DNA from 4 places in the Qipengyuania soli genome. Region 1 is predicted to be linked to each of the others. Evidence: predicted binding sites of a transcription regulator. Region 1 holds the regulator's gene; each other region holds the start of a gene.

Evidence for each region. The regulator LexA, encoded in region 1, represses DNA repair genes until DNA is damaged. The targets are predictions, from matches to a motif close to GTTCCNCNCTTGTTCT.
Region 2: IRL76_RS14100 (ribonucleoside-diphosphate reductase subunit alpha) is a predicted target of LexA. The motif match lies at 2,617-2,632, and genes of this name have one in related genera.
Region 3: IRL76_RS02815 (deoxyguanosinetriphosphate triphosphohydrolase) is a predicted target of LexA. The motif match lies at 2,153-2,168, and genes of this name have one in related genera.
Region 4: recA (recombinase RecA) is a predicted target of LexA. The motif match lies at 2,140-2,155, and genes of this name have one in related genera.

What each region holds. Positions count from the first base shown of each region.
Region 1 is NZ_CP064654.1:1,185,049-1,189,562, reverse strand. It holds gene IRL76_RS05995 (ComEC/Rec2 family competence protein) at 1-1,952, shown strand, start outside; gene lexA (transcriptional repressor LexA) at 1,982-2,671, opposite strand; gene trpC (indole-3-glycerol phosphate synthase TrpC) at 2,810-3,595, opposite strand; gene trpD (anthranilate phosphoribosyltransferase) at 3,592-4,514, opposite strand, start outside.
Region 2 is NZ_CP064654.1:2,827,436-2,831,949, reverse strand. It holds gene IRL76_RS14110 (peptide MFS transporter) at 1-1,200, shown strand, start outside; gene IRL76_RS14105 (energy transducer TonB) at 1,597-2,094, shown strand; gene IRL76_RS14100 (ribonucleoside-diphosphate reductase subunit alpha) at 2,697-4,514, shown strand, end outside.
Region 3 is NZ_CP064654.1:564,690-569,203, forward strand. It holds gene IRL76_RS02800 (alpha/beta fold hydrolase) at 1-73, shown strand, start outside; gene IRL76_RS02805 (aspartate/glutamate racemase family protein) at 129-818, shown strand; gene IRL76_RS02810 (S8 family serine peptidase) at 952-2,079, shown strand; gene IRL76_RS02815 (deoxyguanosinetriphosphate triphosphohydrolase) at 2,210-3,370, shown strand; gene IRL76_RS02820 (NAD(P)H-binding protein) at 3,363-4,064, shown strand; gene IRL76_RS02825 (bile acid:sodium symporter family protein) at 4,085-4,514, shown strand, end outside.
Region 4 is NZ_CP064654.1:1,489,651-1,494,164, reverse strand. It holds gene IRL76_RS07435 (DUF4139 domain-containing protein) at 1-501, shown strand, start outside; gene IRL76_RS07430 (DUF4139 domain-containing protein) at 518-2,113, shown strand; gene recA (recombinase RecA) at 2,232-3,296, shown strand; gene IRL76_RS07420 (glutathione S-transferase family protein) at 3,509-4,135, shown strand; gene IRL76_RS07415 (nucleotide sugar dehydrogenase) at 4,235-4,514, shown strand, end outside.

The DNA.
Region 1 (4,514 bases):
CCACGGTTGCCGTTGCTGTGGCGATTGTAGCCGGCATCGCGGTGGTCTGGCTGCGCTCGGAGTTGATCGGAGCCGAGCCCATTCCTTCACCGCGCTTCGAGCGGATAGACGCCCGGATAATCGAACGCGATGAGCAACCGGCCGAGGGAAGGGTGCGCCTTACGGTCGCGGCGAGTGATCCGGAGACCGGCAGGGCGCTTGCCTATCGCATAAACCTTCCCCTTGAGCGGGACTCCTTGGCCTTCCGGGAGGGCGCAAGGATACGCTTTGCCGCGCGCCTGATGCCGCCGGCCCCGCCAATCGTTCCCGGGGCCTACAATTTCGCCCGGCGTGCCTGGTTCGACGGATTGTCTGCGACTGGTGCGGTGGCCGGCGATGTGCAACTGGTTGAGAGCCCCGGGGAGGGAAGTGCGAACCTCGCTGGAATACAGCGAGGCCTTTCCGAGTTCGTGCGGGCCCGGCTTTCCGGAGGGGCCGGATCTATTGCAGCTACTCTTGCGAGCGGAGATCGCGGAGCCATCTCAGAAGCGGACGAGGAGGCCATGCGCGATGCTGGCCTGACGCACTTGCTTTCGATCAGCGGATTGCATGTCAGCGCAGTCATCGCGGCTGCATATGTCCTGACCTTGCGGCTGCTTGCGCTGTGGCCATGGTTGGCCCTGCGCGTCCGTCTGCCATTGGTGGCGGCGGTTGTCGGTGCGGGAATGGGGATCGCATATACGTTGCTGACAGGCGCGGAGGTGCCGACTGTTCGCAGCTGTATCGGGGCAGTGCTGGTACTGATCGCATTGGCATTGGGGCGCGAGCCTTTGTCCATGCGCATGGTCGCAGTGGCAGCGCTGGCAGTCCTGTTACTGTGGCCAGAATCTCTCGTCGGGCCGAGCTTCCAGATGAGCTTCGCCGCCGTGATCGCCATCGTAGCGCTGCACAACTGCGATCCGGTGAAGCAATTCCTGACTCCCCGTGACGAGGGGCTGCTGCGCAAATGGGGCAGACGCCTGGTCATGCTGTTCGTGACCGGAATGGTCATCGAACTGGCGCTGATGCCGGTGGTGTTGTTCCACTTTCACCGTGCGGGGGTGTACGGCGCATTTGCCAATTTGCTGGCAATTCCCTTGGTGACCTTCGTTTCCATGCCGCTGGTTGCTTTGGCCCTGATGCTCGATGTGGTTGGAGCCGGGGCACCGGTTTGGTGGCTCGCCGGCAAGTCGATCGAGGCCTTGCTTGCCATCGCGCATTTCGTGGCCGACCAGCCAGGGGCCGTGCGGCTTTCGCCCCCGGTTCCCCTGACGGCCATGCTTCTCTTCGTAGCCGGGGCGCTGTGGCTGGCGCTGTGGCACGGGAACAAGAGATTGTGGGGGTTGGTCCCGGTCATGGTTGGAACGCTTTGGATGCTGGTCGCCCCGATGCCCGACGTGCTGGTCACGCGCGACGGGCAGGACCTTGGCATTGTGGAAGCAGGAGAAACGCTGATCGTCCTGCGCGAAAGCAAGGGCGGCTACGCGCGGGACAACCTCATGGAGATCGCCGCAACAAGGAGCGAGCCCAATGCTCTGGCGGATTGGAACAAAGCGAGATGTAGCGATGACTTCTGCATCGTGACGATCGAGCGATCGCGGCGCGATTGGCGATTGCTGATCGCCCGGAGCCGTAACCTGATCGAGGAAAGAGCGCTGGCGGCCGCCTGCGCACAAGTCGATATCGTAATCGCGCCGAGATACCTTCCGCGCTCGTGCAAACCGCGATGGGTGCGGATCGATCGGCGCTTTCTCGATCGGGAGGGTGGAACTGCCCTCTACCTTTCTGGCGAACGGATCGAAACGGTCGCCCAAGCAGAAGGCGGGCATGGCTGGTGGTCACCGCACGAGCGAACCTGGAAGAAGAACGGCGCGCCTTTCCCGAAAGAAGAGCGCGCCGCAAGCAATCCCGCAAAGACATTTGCCGGACACTGAGCTTCCTTCGAGCGCAGTGTCGTCTCCGGTCAATGGTAGCGTCGTAGCAGGCCTGCGAGTTTGCCCTGAACCTTGACCCGATGCGGTTCGTAAATCTGCGGCTCGTAGGCCCCATTCGCCGGATCGAGGCGGACACGACCCGCCTCACGCCGCAGGTACTTGAGCGTCGCCTCCTCGTTGTCGACGAGGGCCACGACAATCTCTCCGTCACGAGCACTGTCCGTGCGGCGGACGAGGGCGAAGTCACCGTCGAAAATCCCTGCCTCGATCATCGAGTCACCGGACACCTCGAGCGCATAGTGTTCACCCGGACCGAGCAGTGCAGCCGGGACAGGCATGCTCGACTGACCTTCGATGGCCTCGATCGGCGCGCCCGCGGCAATGCGGCCGTGGAGCGGGACGTCAATGATGTCGTTGGCCGGAGCTGGGGCCGGAGCGCGAGGTGCGGCAGCAGCGATCACCGCGTCATTTGCAGCCCGCGGGCGTGACGAGCTGGTTACTGCGTCTTCCGGAAGCTTCACGACCTCCAGCGCACGAGCCCGGTTGGGCAGGCGCCGGATGAACCCGCGTTCTTCAAGCGCGGAGATCAGGCGGTGGACGCCAGACTTGCTCTTGAGGTCGAGCGCCTCCTTCATTTCTTCGAAGCTGGGCGAAATTCCCGTCTCCTCCAGCTTCTGCTGGATGAAGCGGATCAACTCGTGCTGCTTGGCGGTCAGCATGACTGCGAAACTCCCGTGTCGCCTGTTCACAACCGTGTGAACGAATGTGGAACAATTAGGCAACTCGAATCGCCAAGTCAAGCAATTCAGCCATTTTCGAGCTATCGGGTGTGGAACAAGTGTTCGCGGTACGTCCCGCTAGCCGCAAAGCAGTGCGCGCGTAGCAGATGCGACGTCGCCCTGTCGCATCAGGCTCTCGCCGACGAGGAAGCTGCGCACCCCGGCACTAGCGAGCCGGACACAATCGGCATGCGTTGCGATACCGCTTTCCCCTACCAGCAAGGTGCCCTCTGGCGCCAGGGGAGCCAGCCTTTCGGTAGTCGCGAGGTCGGTGACGAACGTCCGCAGATCACGATTATTGACTCCGATAAGGCGCGATTCGAGCGCTGACGCTCGCTCCATTTCGGATTCGTCGTGAACCTCGACAAGCACGTCCATGCCAAGTTCGATCGCGGCAGCTTCGATCTCGCGCATCTCCGCATCTTCGAGCGCAGCCACGATGATCAGGATCGCGTCGGCGCCAATGGCGCGCGCTTCGGCAACTTGCCACGGGTCGACCATGAAATCCTTGCGCAGGACCGGAAGGCCGCAAGCAGCCCGGGCCTCGACCAAGTAATCCTCGTGCCCCTGGAAGTACGGCGCATCGGTCAGTACGGAGAGGCAAGCGGCACCCCCTGCGGCGTAGTCGCGGGCGTGCTGAGCCGGATGAAAGTCTTCCCGGATCAATCCCTTGGATGGCGAAGCTTTCTTCACTTCTGCAATCAGGCCGAAGCCATCAGCCTGCGCCTTCTCAAGTGATGTCCTGAAACCGCGAGGTGCGGATTGCTCGCTGGCCAATGCCGCAAGGTCGGCAAGTGAACGCATCGCCTTGCGCACAGCGACTTCCTCGCGCTTGGTGGCGCAGATTTCGATCAGTTTGTTCATCGGGCCATCTCGATCCAGCGCGATAGGAGTCTTTTCGTAGCGCCCGAATCCAGTGCTTCGGCCGCCAGCTCAGCACCCTCGGCCCAGTCGTCAGTACGCCCGGCGACCATCAGCGCGGCGGCGGAATTGAACTTCACCGTCTCGCGATAGGCGCTTTGTTCGCCGTCGAGCAGCGCGGCCAGTGCCTTCGCATTGTGTGCCGGATCCCCGCCACGGATCGCCTCGAGCGGAGCGTGATCCAACCCCGCCATGGTCGCATCGACGCGCTTCATGGCAAATTCGTGCCCGGTGACGTCCGCCATCTCGTTGCCGCCGGCGAGGCTCAGCTCATCGAGCCCCTCGTCGCCCGAGACGATGAAGGTTCGCTCGGTTCCGAGCCGCGCCGTCGCATCGCCATAGATCGAGACGTAGCCCGGGCGCGCGATGCCGATCAGCTGACGCTTGATCCCGACCGGGTTCGACAGCGGCCCCATGAGGTTGAAGATCGTCCGACGGCCCAACTGCTTGCGAATAGGCTGGATGCGCACCATCGCCGGATGGTGATTGGGTGCGAAGAGGAAGCAGATGCCGAGTTCGGCCAGCGTCTTTTCCGCGGTCCGCCCTGCTGCCGCCATGTCGAGCCCGAGTACTTCGAGCGTGTCGGCCACACCCGAAAGCGAGGAAATCGCCCGGTTTCCATGTCGCGCCACGGGTACGCCGCAGGACGCAACCACCAGGCCAACTGCGGTCGAGACGTTGAGCGTGTGGTGCCCGTCGCCGCCGGTGCCGCAGACGTCGATCGCATTGTCCGGCCCGGCCACCGGAATGTAACGCGCGCGCAAGGCCCGCGCCGCACCGGCAATCTCGTCCGCGGTCTCGCTGCGCTCGGTCATGGCGAGGAGGAAGCGAGCAATCTCCTCGTCGCTGGCATCGCCGTCGA
Region 2 (4,514 bases), 1.3 Mb from region 1:
GTCGCTGGCATGGATGGCTATCGCCGCGTGATCGAGGCGATCTTTGGCGAACTCTCGACCCAGGCTTTCGCCAGCCAGACCTTCGGGCTCTACGCCGGCTTCGTCTATTTCACCCCGCTGTTCGGCGGGTTGCTCGCCGACCGCTGGCTCGGAGCGAAGCGGGTCGTGATGATCGGCATCGCGCTGATGACGCTGGGCCACTTTGCCATGGCCTTCGATTGGTCGTTCCTGCTCGCGCTCCTGCTGCTGGTGCTCGGCTCGGGCTGCCTGAAGGGCAATATCGCCGCGCAGGTCGGCCACCTCTACGAGAAGCACGAGGAGACGCTGCGCTCCAAGGGCTATGCGATCTTCTCGACCGGCATCAATGTCGGCGCGACCATCGGACCGCTGATCTGCGGCCTGCTGGCACAGGTCTATGGCTGGCATATCGGCTTCGGCGCAGCGGGCCTGTTCATGCTGATCGCTGCAATCGTATACTTCGCCGGGCTCAAGTATTTCGCCGAAGATCGTGCGGTTGCGCCGGAGGGCGAGATCCTGCCGCCGCTGACGACCAACGAGTGGAAGATGATCGGCCTGGTCGTGCTCGTGCTCCTGATCACGATGTGCCAGAGCTTCGCCTACGAGCAGCTGTGGAACGTCGGCATGCTGTGGGTGAACGAGCGGGTCGACCTGACCTTTGGTGGCTTCACCGTACCCACTCCCTGGCTGGCATCGGAAGACAGCCTTGCCTCAGTCATTGCCTTGCCCCTGCTGCTGGCGATCTGGGCGTGGCAGGGCAGGCGCGGCGGAGAACCGGGCGACCTGACGAAAATCGCTACCGGCGCGCTCATCATGGCGACATCGTCGCTCTTCCTCGCACTTGGCAGCCTCAGCGCGCCCGACGGCAAGGTCTCGATCCTGTTCCCGCTGGTGACCTTCTTCCTCTCGGGCATCGCGTTCATGTATCAATGGCCGACTGCTCTTGCGCTGGTTTCGCGCCGTGCGCCGAAAAAGATCAACGCGCTGATGATGGCCGGGGCCTACCTTACCTTGTTCGTGGTCGGGGTCGGGACCGGTTACATCGCGCGCTTCTACGAGCCTATGGGCGACACGGCCTTCTGGTTCCTCCAGGCGGGGATTTCAGCCACCGGTGCGGTTCTGGTGCTGCTTTTCGGAGGGACGATCCGTCGCCGCATGGACGCGCTCGAGGCCCCTGGCTGACTCTCGCCCGGGCGCAGCGCTCGACCAACGCCATGCGTCTCTCGACGGACTGCGGCGGCGGTCGAACGTCGATCGCCTGAAGCTTGCCCCGCCGGATGCGAGTCGGTTTCAACGCCGCCTCACATTCACTTTCCCGTGTCATTCTTTCGCGAAGGGCGATGGTGCGATCGAACGGGTCGGCGCAATCATGTTTCGAATTTGGAATGACGCGACACAGATTTTGGCGCTTTTTGACAACAACCGGAAAGGGCGTAGATTGGCGCGGCCCGGCAGGGACCGCAGACACCGTCGGGCGCGGATCGACCATAGACCGTCATCGCCTGATCATAATCATCAGTCGCACACTGCGTGATACTCTCTGCGGCCGATCATCTCTTTCGTTGAAAGGATGATCCCATGAACAAGATTGCCGTTTTCGCCATTTCCCTTGCCGTCACCGCTTCGGTGCTTGCCGTACCGATCGCCTCGCAGGAGATCGTCGTCTCCCCGCGATCGGACACGACCTTCGTGGAGGAGGTTTCGCAGGATCTCGAGGCGCGCCTTGCCGCGACCCGCATCGATCCGAGGTGGGATGCCAAGGGCATCGTCCAGGTGCGCTTCCAGGCGGGCGACGATGGGCGTCCGACGAATATCGCGATGTACCGGTCCTCGGGCAATTCGCAGCTCGACCGCGCGGCCCGTCGCGCGGTGTCCGGGCTGACGAGCCTCGACCCGATGCCGGTCGGCAGCAGCGACGACCAGGTCATCCAGGCCAACATCCTCGTCGCGTCGAGCGATGCGCAAATGGCCCGTCTCACCAGGAAGCTCGCCCGTGACGAAGCGGCGCGGATCGCCAGGTCCCCCCGGGAGCGGGCAGTGCTCGCTCTGACCCTGGCGCCTCGCCCGGTCTCCTGAGCCCGACGGGGGCCAGGAGCCGTCTCGGCGTCGGGGCGGGGTCTTTCTGCGGGGATGCCGCCCCGCGCCGGGATAGCTTGCAGACATCCATGGGCCCCGCCGTCAGGCGGGGCTCTTTTCGTGCATTCCGGATTCGAAAATTGCGCTCCGGGATTCGAAGGATTCACAAGCCGACAGCATCATTTTTGCCCGCATAATTTTTTTCACGGATTCATTTTCGGGCTTGCGCGTCCGCAAAGTCCAGCTTTGTCCACGCGTCGCGGCGTTGCAGCATTGCACGACACCTCCATTTCAGGCCCGTCCGAACGATTAAAACTTCATCAACCCTCTTGCGTGGGAGTCCCGGCTGATTCAGTATCTAGTGGTCGGGATACCGGGGGTACCCACAAGACCTAGCGGATGAGCCAATCCTCCCCATATGGGGAGCAGGCTCCTTGCGCGCTGGCCTGTGGGCAGACGGGGGATAAGTTTTCGCCCCGGACCAGACAGAAAATGCTAGGCGAGAATCTTGGCTCGCCGACTCGAACACAAGCGGAACATTGACCCGGCAAGAGGGCAGGTTTCGCGGGGCAAACGACCGGACTGACAGGGGCGGGCACACGATGGATTTCAAGACTGGGGACGATATGGCGATGGCACTGGATCTGGATACCGACACCGCCGCCGATACGAACGAAACCACCAGCAAACAGAAGGCGCCCGAACAGGCCCCGGAAATGGCAGTAACGATGGACAAGGGCGACAAGGGTAGTGACGATCTGGTCACCGCAGCCGCCGGCGAGGCGCTGGCCGGTGCGATGGCGGCTGTTGCCAAGGCCGAGGTCAAGGACGACAGCAAGAAGATTCTCGACCGCCGATTCAACGTCGTCACCGACACCGCGCGTGACGAGAACCTGACCGATTTCGGCAAGGAAACGCTGATCGACCGTTACCTGTTGCCGGGTGAGAATTTCCAAGACCTGTTCGCCCGCGTCGCCGACGCCTTTGCCGACGACCAGGATCACGCCCAGCGCCTTTACGACTACATCTCGAACCTGTGGTTCATGCCCGCGACACCCGTCCTGTCGAACGGCGGCACGACGCGCGGCCTGCCGATCAGCTGCTACCTCAATTCGGTCAGCGACAGCCTCGACGGCATCGTCAACACTTGGAACGAGAATGTCTGGCTCGCTTCCAAGGGCGGCGGCATCGGCACCTATTGGGGTAATGTCCGCGGGATCGGCGAGCCGGTCGGCCTCAACGGCAAGACCAGCGGCATCATCCCCTTCGTCCGCGTGATGGACAGCCTGACCCTGGCAATCTCGCAGGGCTCGCTGCGCCGCGGTTCGGCCGCCTGCTACATCGACGTCTCGCACCCGGAGATCGAGGAGTTCCTCGAAATCCGCAAACCTTCGGGCGACTTCAACCGCAAGGCACTCAACCTGCACCACGGCGTGCTCGTCACCGACGCATTCATGGAAGCGGTGCGTGCGGGTGAGGAATTCGATCTCGTGAGCCCCAAGGATGGCTCGGTCCGCAAGACGGTCGATGCTCGTTCGTTGTTCCAGAAGCTGGTCGAAACCCGCCTTGCCACGGGTGAGCCCTACATCGTCTTCTCCGACACGGTGAACCGGATGATGCCCAAGCATCACCGCGAACTCGGCCTCAAGGTCTCGACCTCGAACCTGTGCGCCGAAATCACTCTGCCGACCGGTATCGACCACCTCGGCAACGACCGTACGGCGGTGTGCTGCCTGTCCTCGCTCAACCTCGAAAAGTGGGACGAGTGGAAGGACGACAAGCGCTTCATCGAGGACGTCATGCGCTTCCTCGACAACGTGCTGCAGAACTACATCGACAACGCTCCCGAAGAGATGGCCCGCGCCCGTTATTCGGCGATGCGCGAGCGCAGCGTCGGCATGGGCGTGATGGGCTTCCACTCCTTCCTCCAGCAGAAGGGCATCGGTTTCGAAAGCCCGATGGCAAAGGTCTGGAATCTCAAGATGTTCAAGCACATCAGCGGCAAGGCGGAAGAAGCCAGCCTCGTGCTTGCGCAGGAACGCGGCGCTTGTCCGGACGCGGAAGAAACCGGTGCGATGGAACGCTTCAGCTGCAAGATGGCGATCGCGCCGACCGCGTCGATCTCGATCATCTGCGGCGGCACCAGCGCCTGCATCGAACCGATCCCGGCGAACATCTACACCCACAAGACACTGTCGGGCAGCTTCATCGTGAAGAACCCGTATCTCGAAAAGATCCTCGACAAGAAGTCGAAGAATTCGACCGCGGTGTGGAACTCGATCCTCGAGAAGGGCGGCAGCGTCCAGCACCTCGATTTCCTGACGCCGGAAGAAAAGGCCGCGTTCAAGACCAGCTTCGAGATCGACCAGCGCTGGCTGCTCGAATTCGCCGCCGACCGCGCGCCCTATATCGACCAGGCC
Region 3 (4,514 bases), 620 kb from region 1:
CGACAAAACGCTGGCGACGCGTCGCCCGGCTTCTGCGGAACCGGTCGAAACGCTGTCCGTTTCTACGCCTTAGGATCGTTTAAGGGCCGCACGGTTGACCGTCGGTTACAAAGGAAGGGGCGCAGGGTTTGCGGAAACTGGGGTTGATTGGCGGGATGAGCTGGATCTCGACCCGCGACTATTACGAACGGATAAATCGGCTGGTGCAGAAGAGGGTTCCTCCCATGGCGGGCCCGCCGATGCTCATCGAGAGCCTCGACTATTTGCAGATTTACCAGGCGAAACAGGTAGAGGATTGGGATGCCGTTGCCGCGATCCTGATCGATTCAGCACGGCGGCTCGAGGGTGCCGGGGCCGAGGGGCTGGTGATCGCTGCGAACGCGATGCACAAGGTGTACGACCGCATAGCGGAAGCCGTTTCGATACCCGTGCTCCATATCGCCGACAGTGTCGGTCGGGCGATGCAGGAGGCCGACTGCAAGAGCGCGGCGCTGCTCGGCACGCGATATGTCATGACCGAAAGTTTCTATCGCCAGCGTCTCGTCGCGCACGGTGTAGATTTGCTTCCTCCGCAGCCTGAAGACGTCGAGATGGTCGATGGCATCATCTACAAGGAACTTATGCTGGGTCGCGTGACGCGCGATGCAGAGCGGGCAATCAAGACGATTATTACGATGAAAGAAAAGGAAGGGGCGGAAGCGATCGTCCTCGCCTGTGCCGAACTCGAACTGGTGGTCGATACCGATGCGAATGTTCTGCCGGTGTTCGATTCAACTACGATCCACTGCAAGGAAATTGCCGATTGGATACTCGAATGATGCGTCAATCGGTCAGGTACCGATAGAAAAGAGCGCGAAGAAGTTTTTTCAACGAAATTTACCATGACGATATTGATGCAAAGTTTTTTGTCGGCATGATGCACCTTCCTAACTCTGGGAAGGGACTCACAATATGAAAATTACCGTTGGTCGCATGGCGGCCGCGAGCGTCCTTGCGCTTGCGGCAGCGGGGATGTCTGTCTCGGGTACGGCCCAATCGGCCCCCGCAGCAGGCTCCAAGATCGAGAACTCCTACATCTGCGTTTTCAACCCCGGTCTCGTCGCCAAGGGCAACGTCAAGGCCGAGGCGGCCCGCTCCGCCAACGCTGCCGGTGGTGGTGTCGGCCACACCTACCAGAACACCATTCGCGGCTTCTCCATCAACGCTTCGGCCCAGGGCGTTGCAAAGATGCAGGCCAACAACCCGCGCATCGCTTTCTGCGAGCAGGACCAGGTCATCACCACGATGCAGAGCGGCAAGCCGGGTGGCGTCACCGCCCAGGCCGAGACTCTGCCGTGGGGCATCCAGCGCGTTAACGGCGGTCAGACCGGCGCGACCGGTCGAGCGATCGTCATCGACACCGGTGTCGACTTCACCCACCCCGATATCAACGTGAACACTTCGCTTGCGCGCAATTTCACCAAGGATCGTGACGGAAACGATCTCAACGGCCACGGCACCCACGTCGCCGGCACGATCGCTGCGATCGCCGGAAACGGCATCGGCGTCATCGGGGTCGCTCCGGGCGTAACGGTTATCCCGGTCAAGGTTCTCGACCGTCGCGGCTCGGGTTCGAACAGCGGCGTCATCGCCGGCATCGACTATGCAGCAAGCATTGCTGCAAGCGGTGATGTGGCCAACATGAGCTTGGGTGGCGGCTTTAGCCAGGCGCTCAACGATGCAGTCATTGCCGCAGCCGGAAGCGGACTGAAGTTTGCCCTGGCCGCAGGCAACGAGAGCACGAGCGCAACTACCAAGTCACCTGCATCGGCCAACCACCCGAACATCTACACAGTGTCGTCGTTCGCACAGGGTGACAATTGGTCGAGCTTCTCGAACTATGGCAACCCGCCGGTCGATTATGCCGAGCCGGGTTCGTCGATCTACTCGACCTACAAGGGAGGCGGTTATGCCACCCTGTCGGGCACCTCGATGGCCAGCCCCCACATGGCGGGCCTGCTGCTCCTTGGTGCCATCCGCAGCGGCGGTTCGGTCAACAATGACCCCGACGGTAAGCCGGACACCATCGGCATCCACTGATAGGATATCGAAATCGGGAGGGGCCGCGCGGCATACGTCGCGCGGCCCTTTCTTTTTGCCGATAAGCAGGCGGGTTCGCTTTTCGTTCACGTTGTCGCGCGCGGGTACCTGACCTAAGCCGCTGCCACCCATGAAAAGAGCCCGCTACGCTGCCGACCCCGCCAAGTCCCGCGGGCGCGAATTCGCCGAAAATCGCGACGGAACTCGCGGTCCTCGCAGCGAGTTCCAGCGCGACCGGGACCGGATAGTTCACTCGATCGCTTTCCGCCGCCTGCGCTCGAAGACGCAGGTCTTTATCGCACCGGACGGCGACCATTATCGCACGCGCCTGACGCATAGTATCGAGGTCGCGCAGATTGGCCGGGTGATCGCGCGCGAACTTGGTCTGGACGAGGACCTGACCGAAGCCCTCTGCCTTGCTCACGATATCGGCCATCCGCCCTTCGGTCATGCAGGGGAGAAGGCACTGGAAGAGGCAATGACCCACGCGGGCGGTTACGACCACAATGCGCAGGGAATCCGCACGCTAGCACGGCTCGAGAGCCCGTATTGCGAACACGAGGGCCTCAACCTCACCTGGGAAACGCTGGAAGGCATGGCCAAGCACAACGGCCCGGTCGACGCACCACATTGGGCTTTGGCGGAGGTCGACGCTGCCTTCCCGCTCTCGCTTGGCGAATGGCCTTCGCTTGAGGCCCAGGTCGCGGCAATTGCCGACGACATCGCCTATGACAACCACGATATCGATGACGGCCTACGTGCCGGATTCCTCGAGCTTGACGACCTGCTTACGCTCGACTGGCTCGGCGACCAGTGGCGCGCGGTGGAGCGGCGGTTCCCGAACGCATCGCGCGACCGCCAGCTGCGCGAGCTCGTGCGTACGCAGATCGGTACCATGGTCAACGATGTACTGGTGCAAACGCGGTCGCAATTGGGTGGCATCGACAGCGCCGACGACGTGCGTGCCGCCGGACATGCTCTGGCGACTTTCTCGCCCGCGATGCGCGACCAGGAACGCGGTCTCAAGCACTTCATGTACGAGCGGCTCTACTATCACCCCGACCAGCTTTCGACAGCGGAGCGGGCGCGCGACGTGATTGCGCGCCTGTTCGTCGCCTATAGTCAGGATTCATCGACGATGCCCGATGACTGGCTTTCGCAGATGCCCGCATCCGAACCGCATCGCAGCCGCCATATCGCCGACTTCATCGCCGGCATGACCGATCGATACGCCATCGACCAGGTGCGCCGGATCTATGGTCGCGCACCCGAAGGTTTGAGCAATGTCTGAGACAATCCGCATTGCGCTTGTCGGCTCGACCGGCCTGATTGGCCGCACCGTCATGCAGGCTTGCGTAGGGCGCGAGGATTTGCGCCTTACCGCTATCGCCCGGCGTGAGGCAAAGCTGCCCGAAGGGGCGCGGATGGAAATGTTCGTCGCAGACCCTGCGCAGTGGGACGAAGTGATTGAGGCGATCAAGCCGAAGGCGATCATTTGCGCGCTTGGCACGACATGGAAGAAGTCTGGACAGGACGAAGCGGCATTCCGCGCGGTGGACCAGGATCTCGTCATGGCTGTCGCCAGGGCCGCGAAAGAGCACGGTGTCGAACGTTTCGTTCACGTCAGTTCGGTTGGGGCGGACTTCGCGTCGAAGAACTTCTACCTTCGCGTCAAGGGCGAGGTCGAGCGGGACCTTGGCAAATTGCGACTGGGACGCCTCGACATTCTGCGCCCCGGATTGCTTCGCGGGACGCGCGAGAACGACCGAAGAGTCGCGGAACGCTTGGGGATTGCAGCTGCGCCCTTGGTCAATCTTGCCCTGCAAGGGCAGTACCGCAAGTACCGTGCCATCAAGGCGGAGACAGTTGCCGACGCTGCATTGGCTCTTGCCAAACGAAACGCTAGGGGGCGCTTCGTGCACGATAACGATGCGATTGTTCGCGCGGCCAAGAGTTTGCCGAAGATCGGTGCCGAAGACGACTAGGGATTGAAGGGGGAGGGGGCATGATCGGCTGGGCGACGCGACTGTTCGCATTCTGGACGCTAGCCGGGACCATGCTCGCATGGTTCTTTCCGCCGCTGTTCCTCTGGGTTGTCGACGGTAGTATCGCTCCCTTCGGCCAGCCGCTCGTCAGTGTCATGCTGGGCGTGGTCATGCTCGGCATGGGACTTACCCTGACGCTCGATGATTTTACGGGTGTGCTGCGGATGCCGCGCGCAGTTCTTGCCGGAGTGGTGCTCCAGTTCTCGATCATGCCGCTCGCCGGGATCGTGCTGGCAACATTGCTGGGTCTGGAAGGCGGGTTGGCCGTGGGCCTCATCCTCGTCGCTTGCTGTCCGGGCGGCACGGCTTCGAACGTCATTTCCTACCTCGCGCGCGCCAACGTGGCTCTTTCAGTGGCGATGACCATGGCATCGACCCTGGTCGCCGTCG
Region 4 (4,514 bases), 300 kb from region 1:
GGTCTGGGTGACGCCCTGCCGGCGGGAACGGTCCGCTTCTACCAGCGCGATGCGCAGGGTACGCCGCAGTTCATCGGCGAAAGCGCGATCGGCCATACGCCGATGGGCAGCCAGCTGTCGCTCCAGACCGGCGAAGCCTTCGACGTTTTCGTCCAGTCCGAGGTCATAAAGCGCGAAAAGATCACGTCGGACGAATATGAGCGGTCCGCGCGCTATCGCGTGATCGAGAATGGCGAGGTGGTTCGCCAGATCGAAAAGGACCGCGCCATCGATTACTGGCGCACGACCATGCGCTACACCATCACCAATGCGAAGCCCTCCGCGATCGAGGTCGACCTGACCCAGCAGGGCCTCGACCAGGGCTGGTGGACGCGCGACTATCGCATCGTGTCGGAGGATGTGACGGGGCGGCAGGTCAACGCCGACATGCGCAGGTGGACCATCCCGGTCGCAGCCAACAGCAAGCGCGAGGTTACCGTAGTCTTCGAGACCCGTTACTGATCGGCGGGTCGCTGCGATGCGCATCCTCTTGAGTATTCTGGCGCTGGCCCTGGCATGGCCTGTAGAGGCGCGTGAGGCCGTCGACGCTTCGGCGCCGGAAAAGCTTTCGGTCACCGTCTACCGCAATCCCGACAGGGGCGAGGGCGAGAAGATGGACCGCAACTGGCCGCAAGGCTTCGCCATGATCAGCGAAGTGCGGACGGTGACTCTGCCGGCAGGGGAATCGACGATCCGTTTCACCGGTGTATCGGAAGGAATGGTGGCGGTCAGCGCCATCGTGACAGGCCTCCCCGGCGGAACGATCGAGAAGAACCGCAATGCGGATCTCCTGAGCCCCGCTGCCCTGGTCGACGGCACGCTTGGCAACCGCGTCACCATTACGCGCACCAATCCCGCGACTGGCAAGGCGCAGTCGGAAGATGCGATCGTGCGAACCCGCGCAGACGGTGGGCTGGTTCTTCAGACCGCGCAGGGGTTCGAGGCAGTTCGTTGCTCGGGTTTGCCGGAAGGCCTCACCTACAACCGCGTTCCGGTCGGGCTTTCGGCACAGCCGGTTTTCACCATCGACACGCGCAGTCCCGCGGGCGGAACGTACCAGGTGACCCTGACCTATATTTCGTGGGGTTTCGACTGGGAGGCCAATTACGTTGCGCGGCTGCGCGAAGGGATGGGCGAGGGCAGACTCAAGGTCGATCTCCTGTCGTGGCTCACGCTGCTCAACGATAACGACCAGAGCTTCGACAATGCCGAACTCATGGCCGTTGCCGGGAAACTGAACATCGGGAGCGACTTCCAGGCGCTGGCCGATCCGCCGCAGGCACGGGCCTTGAGCCTGACATGTTATCCTTTCGGAAGTACGGCTGCCGGCTCCCCGATCTACGGCTTCCCGCCTCCGCCACCGCCACCGCCGCCTCCGGCAGCCGTGGCCTATGCGGATTCTGCCGAGATTGTCGTCACCGGTGCGCGCATCACGCAAAAGGCACTCGAGAGCCCTTCGCCGGTGTCGGTCGTCGCGGCGGAAGAGGTGCTGGGCGACCTCAAGCTTTACCGTGTTCCGGAACGCGTCGATGTATCGGCCAAAGGCCAGAAGCAGGTCGCCTTCCTCGACCGGAAAGGCGTTAAGGGGAAATTCCTCTACATCACCGATTGCGACCGGGGCGGGAACGACGGGTTCCACCCGGCTGCCATGCAGCTGCTTGCGCTGAACGAGAAGAAGGACGGGCTTGGCCAGTCGCTGCCGATGGGCGGCATGACGATCTACGAGCCGACCGAAATGGGCGACCTTCTCGTCGCCGAGACGCGCCTGCGCGACTATGCTTTGTCCCAAGAGGTCGAACTGGACCTGCCTGAGAGCAGTCAGGTGCAAGTTTCCTGCGGCGTCGTCGGCGAATGGAAGGAAGGCCGCAAGTCCTACCCGATGCGCGCGATCGTCGCCAATGCGAACGACGAGCCCATCACCATGCGCCTCAAGCTCGGTTGGGCCGCAGATGTCGAAGTGCAGGGGATGAAGGGCAGCCGGGTCAAGGACGGTTTTCGCATCGTCGAAGTGGAGGTCCCCGCCAACTCGCGCCGCACCTATGATTTTCGCCTGCGCGAGACTGGTTCCGACTAAACTCTAGGCTTGTTGGAAAAAATTTCGTTCCACTCTTGTTCTTGTGGAACAAACGCGGTACACCGCTTGGCAGTTGAAGAGTCGATCGCGGCTCTGGAATTGCGAAAGGGGTGATGTCATGGCGGCCAATCTGAAGCTCGTAGAAGGAAAGCAAGTGGACGCAGACCGTCAGAAGGCACTCGATGCCGCCCTCGCGCAAATCGATCGCGCGTTCGGCAAGGGTTCGGCGATGAAGCTGGGCCAGAAGGAAGCGATGAATGTGGAGGTCATCTCCACCGGTTCGCTGGGACTTGATATCGCGCTCGGTGTGGGCGGCCTGCCCAAGGGCCGCGTGATCGAGGTCTACGGCCCCGAAAGCTCGGGCAAGACCACGCTGGCGCTGCACGTTATTGCCGAAGCGCAGAAGAATGGCGGCACTGCTGCCTTCGTCGACGCCGAACATGCGCTCGACCCGGTCTACGCCAAGAAGCTCGGCGTCGACATCGACGAACTGATTGTGTCGCAGCCCGACACGGGTGAGCAGGCGCTGGAGATTACCGACACGCTGGTGCGTTCGAATGCGATCGACGTTCTCGTGGTCGACTCGGTCGCGGCGCTGGTACCGCGTGCGGAAATCGAAGGCGAGATGGGCGACAGCCACGTCGGCCTTCAGGCTCGTCTCATGTCGCAGTCGCTGCGCAAGCTGACCGGCTCGATCAACCGTTCCAAGTGCATGGTGATCTTCATCAACCAGCTGCGCATGAAGATCGGCGTGATGTACGGCAATCCCGAGACGACCACGGGCGGCAACGCGCTCAAGTTCTACGCCTCGGTCCGCCTCGACATCCGTCGCACCGGCCAGATCAAGGATCGCGACGATATCATCGGCAACACCACCCGCGTGAAGGTCGTGAAGAACAAGGTCGCTCCGCCGTTCAAGCAGGTCGAATTCGACATCATGTACGGCGAAGGCATTTCGAAGATCGGCGAGATCCTCGACCTCGGCGTGAAGGCCGGAGTGGTCGAGAAGTCGGGTAGCTGGTTCAGCTACGACAGCGTCCGCATCGGCCAGGGCCGTGAGAACGCCAAGACCTTCCTGAAGGAAAATCCAGAGATGTGCGCCAAGTTGGAAGCCGCGATCCGCGGCCGCACCGACGAGGTGGCCGAGGAGATGATGACCGGTCCGGACGCGGACGAGGACTGATTCCCCTCAAGCGGGAGCGCCCCGGTCCTCCTCCCCCGGACCGGAGCCTCAGCCGGACTGTCCCCCGGTGCTCCCGAATGAACGGAAAGCCGGTGTGCGCCGCCCCCATGGCCGCACCGGCTTTTCCGTTTCCGGCGCTGGCAGGAGCGCTGGAGCTCACCTAGTGTGCCCCCCGAATCGTCCGACGTGGGCCGATCGATAAGGAGAGCTCGATGACGATAAGGGTCCATCACCTCAACAACAGCAGGTCGCAGCGAATTCTCTGGCTGCTCGAGGAACTCGGCGCCGATTACGAGATCGTGCACTACCAGCGCGATGCGGTGACCAACCTCGCGCCGCCCGAACTGAAGGGTCCGCACGAACTCGGCAAATCGCCGCTCATCGAAGACGACGGCTTCCGTGTCGCCGAGAGCGGGGCGATCATCCAGTACCTTTGCGAGCGTCATGGAGGGGGCGGCTGGCTTCCGGCTGTCGATACGGAGGACCATGTCCGGCACCTCGAATGGATGCAGTTCGGCGAGAGCAGCTTCTTCGTGCCGGTCATGCTCAACATCATGGCTGGTCGGCTGGGGGAAGCTGCGGCTCCGATCATGCCGCGTATCCAGGAGCAATTCGCCGCCCATGTCGACTTCATGGAGACTGGCTTGAATGACTCGCTCCATTTCGTCGGCAACGACTGGACGGCCGCCGATGTCCTGATGAGCTTCCCGGCCGAGATTGCGGTGATGCAGGGTTTGGGAGAAAGGGCACCGAAGTCGGCGGCCTTTGTCGAAGCCATTCATGCGCGGCCCGCGTGGCAGCGTGCACGTGAGAGAGGCGGGCCCTATTTCGGTTGGTAAGGGGGCGGCCTGCCACGGTCTTGCAAATCGCCTCGCACGGTCACACAAGGCGCGCAATCCGCGCTTCGGGGCGCACCAATTGACGGCACGGAAATCCGGATGAAGATTGCAGTTTTCGGGCTCGGCTATGTCGGGCTGTCCAATGCGATAATGTTGTCGCAGCATAACGAAGTCGTCGGTTGCGACATTTCGGAAGATCGCGTTGCCTTGCTGGCTGAAAGGCGCTCGCCCATCCAGGACGCGCTCGTCGAAGAATACCTGCTCCGCGACGATCTCGACCTGCGCTTCACGACCGATTTTGCCGATGCGATTTCGGGTGCGGAATTTGCCGTGGTCGCCGTGCCGACCAACTACGATGTCGAGAGCAACTTCTTCGACA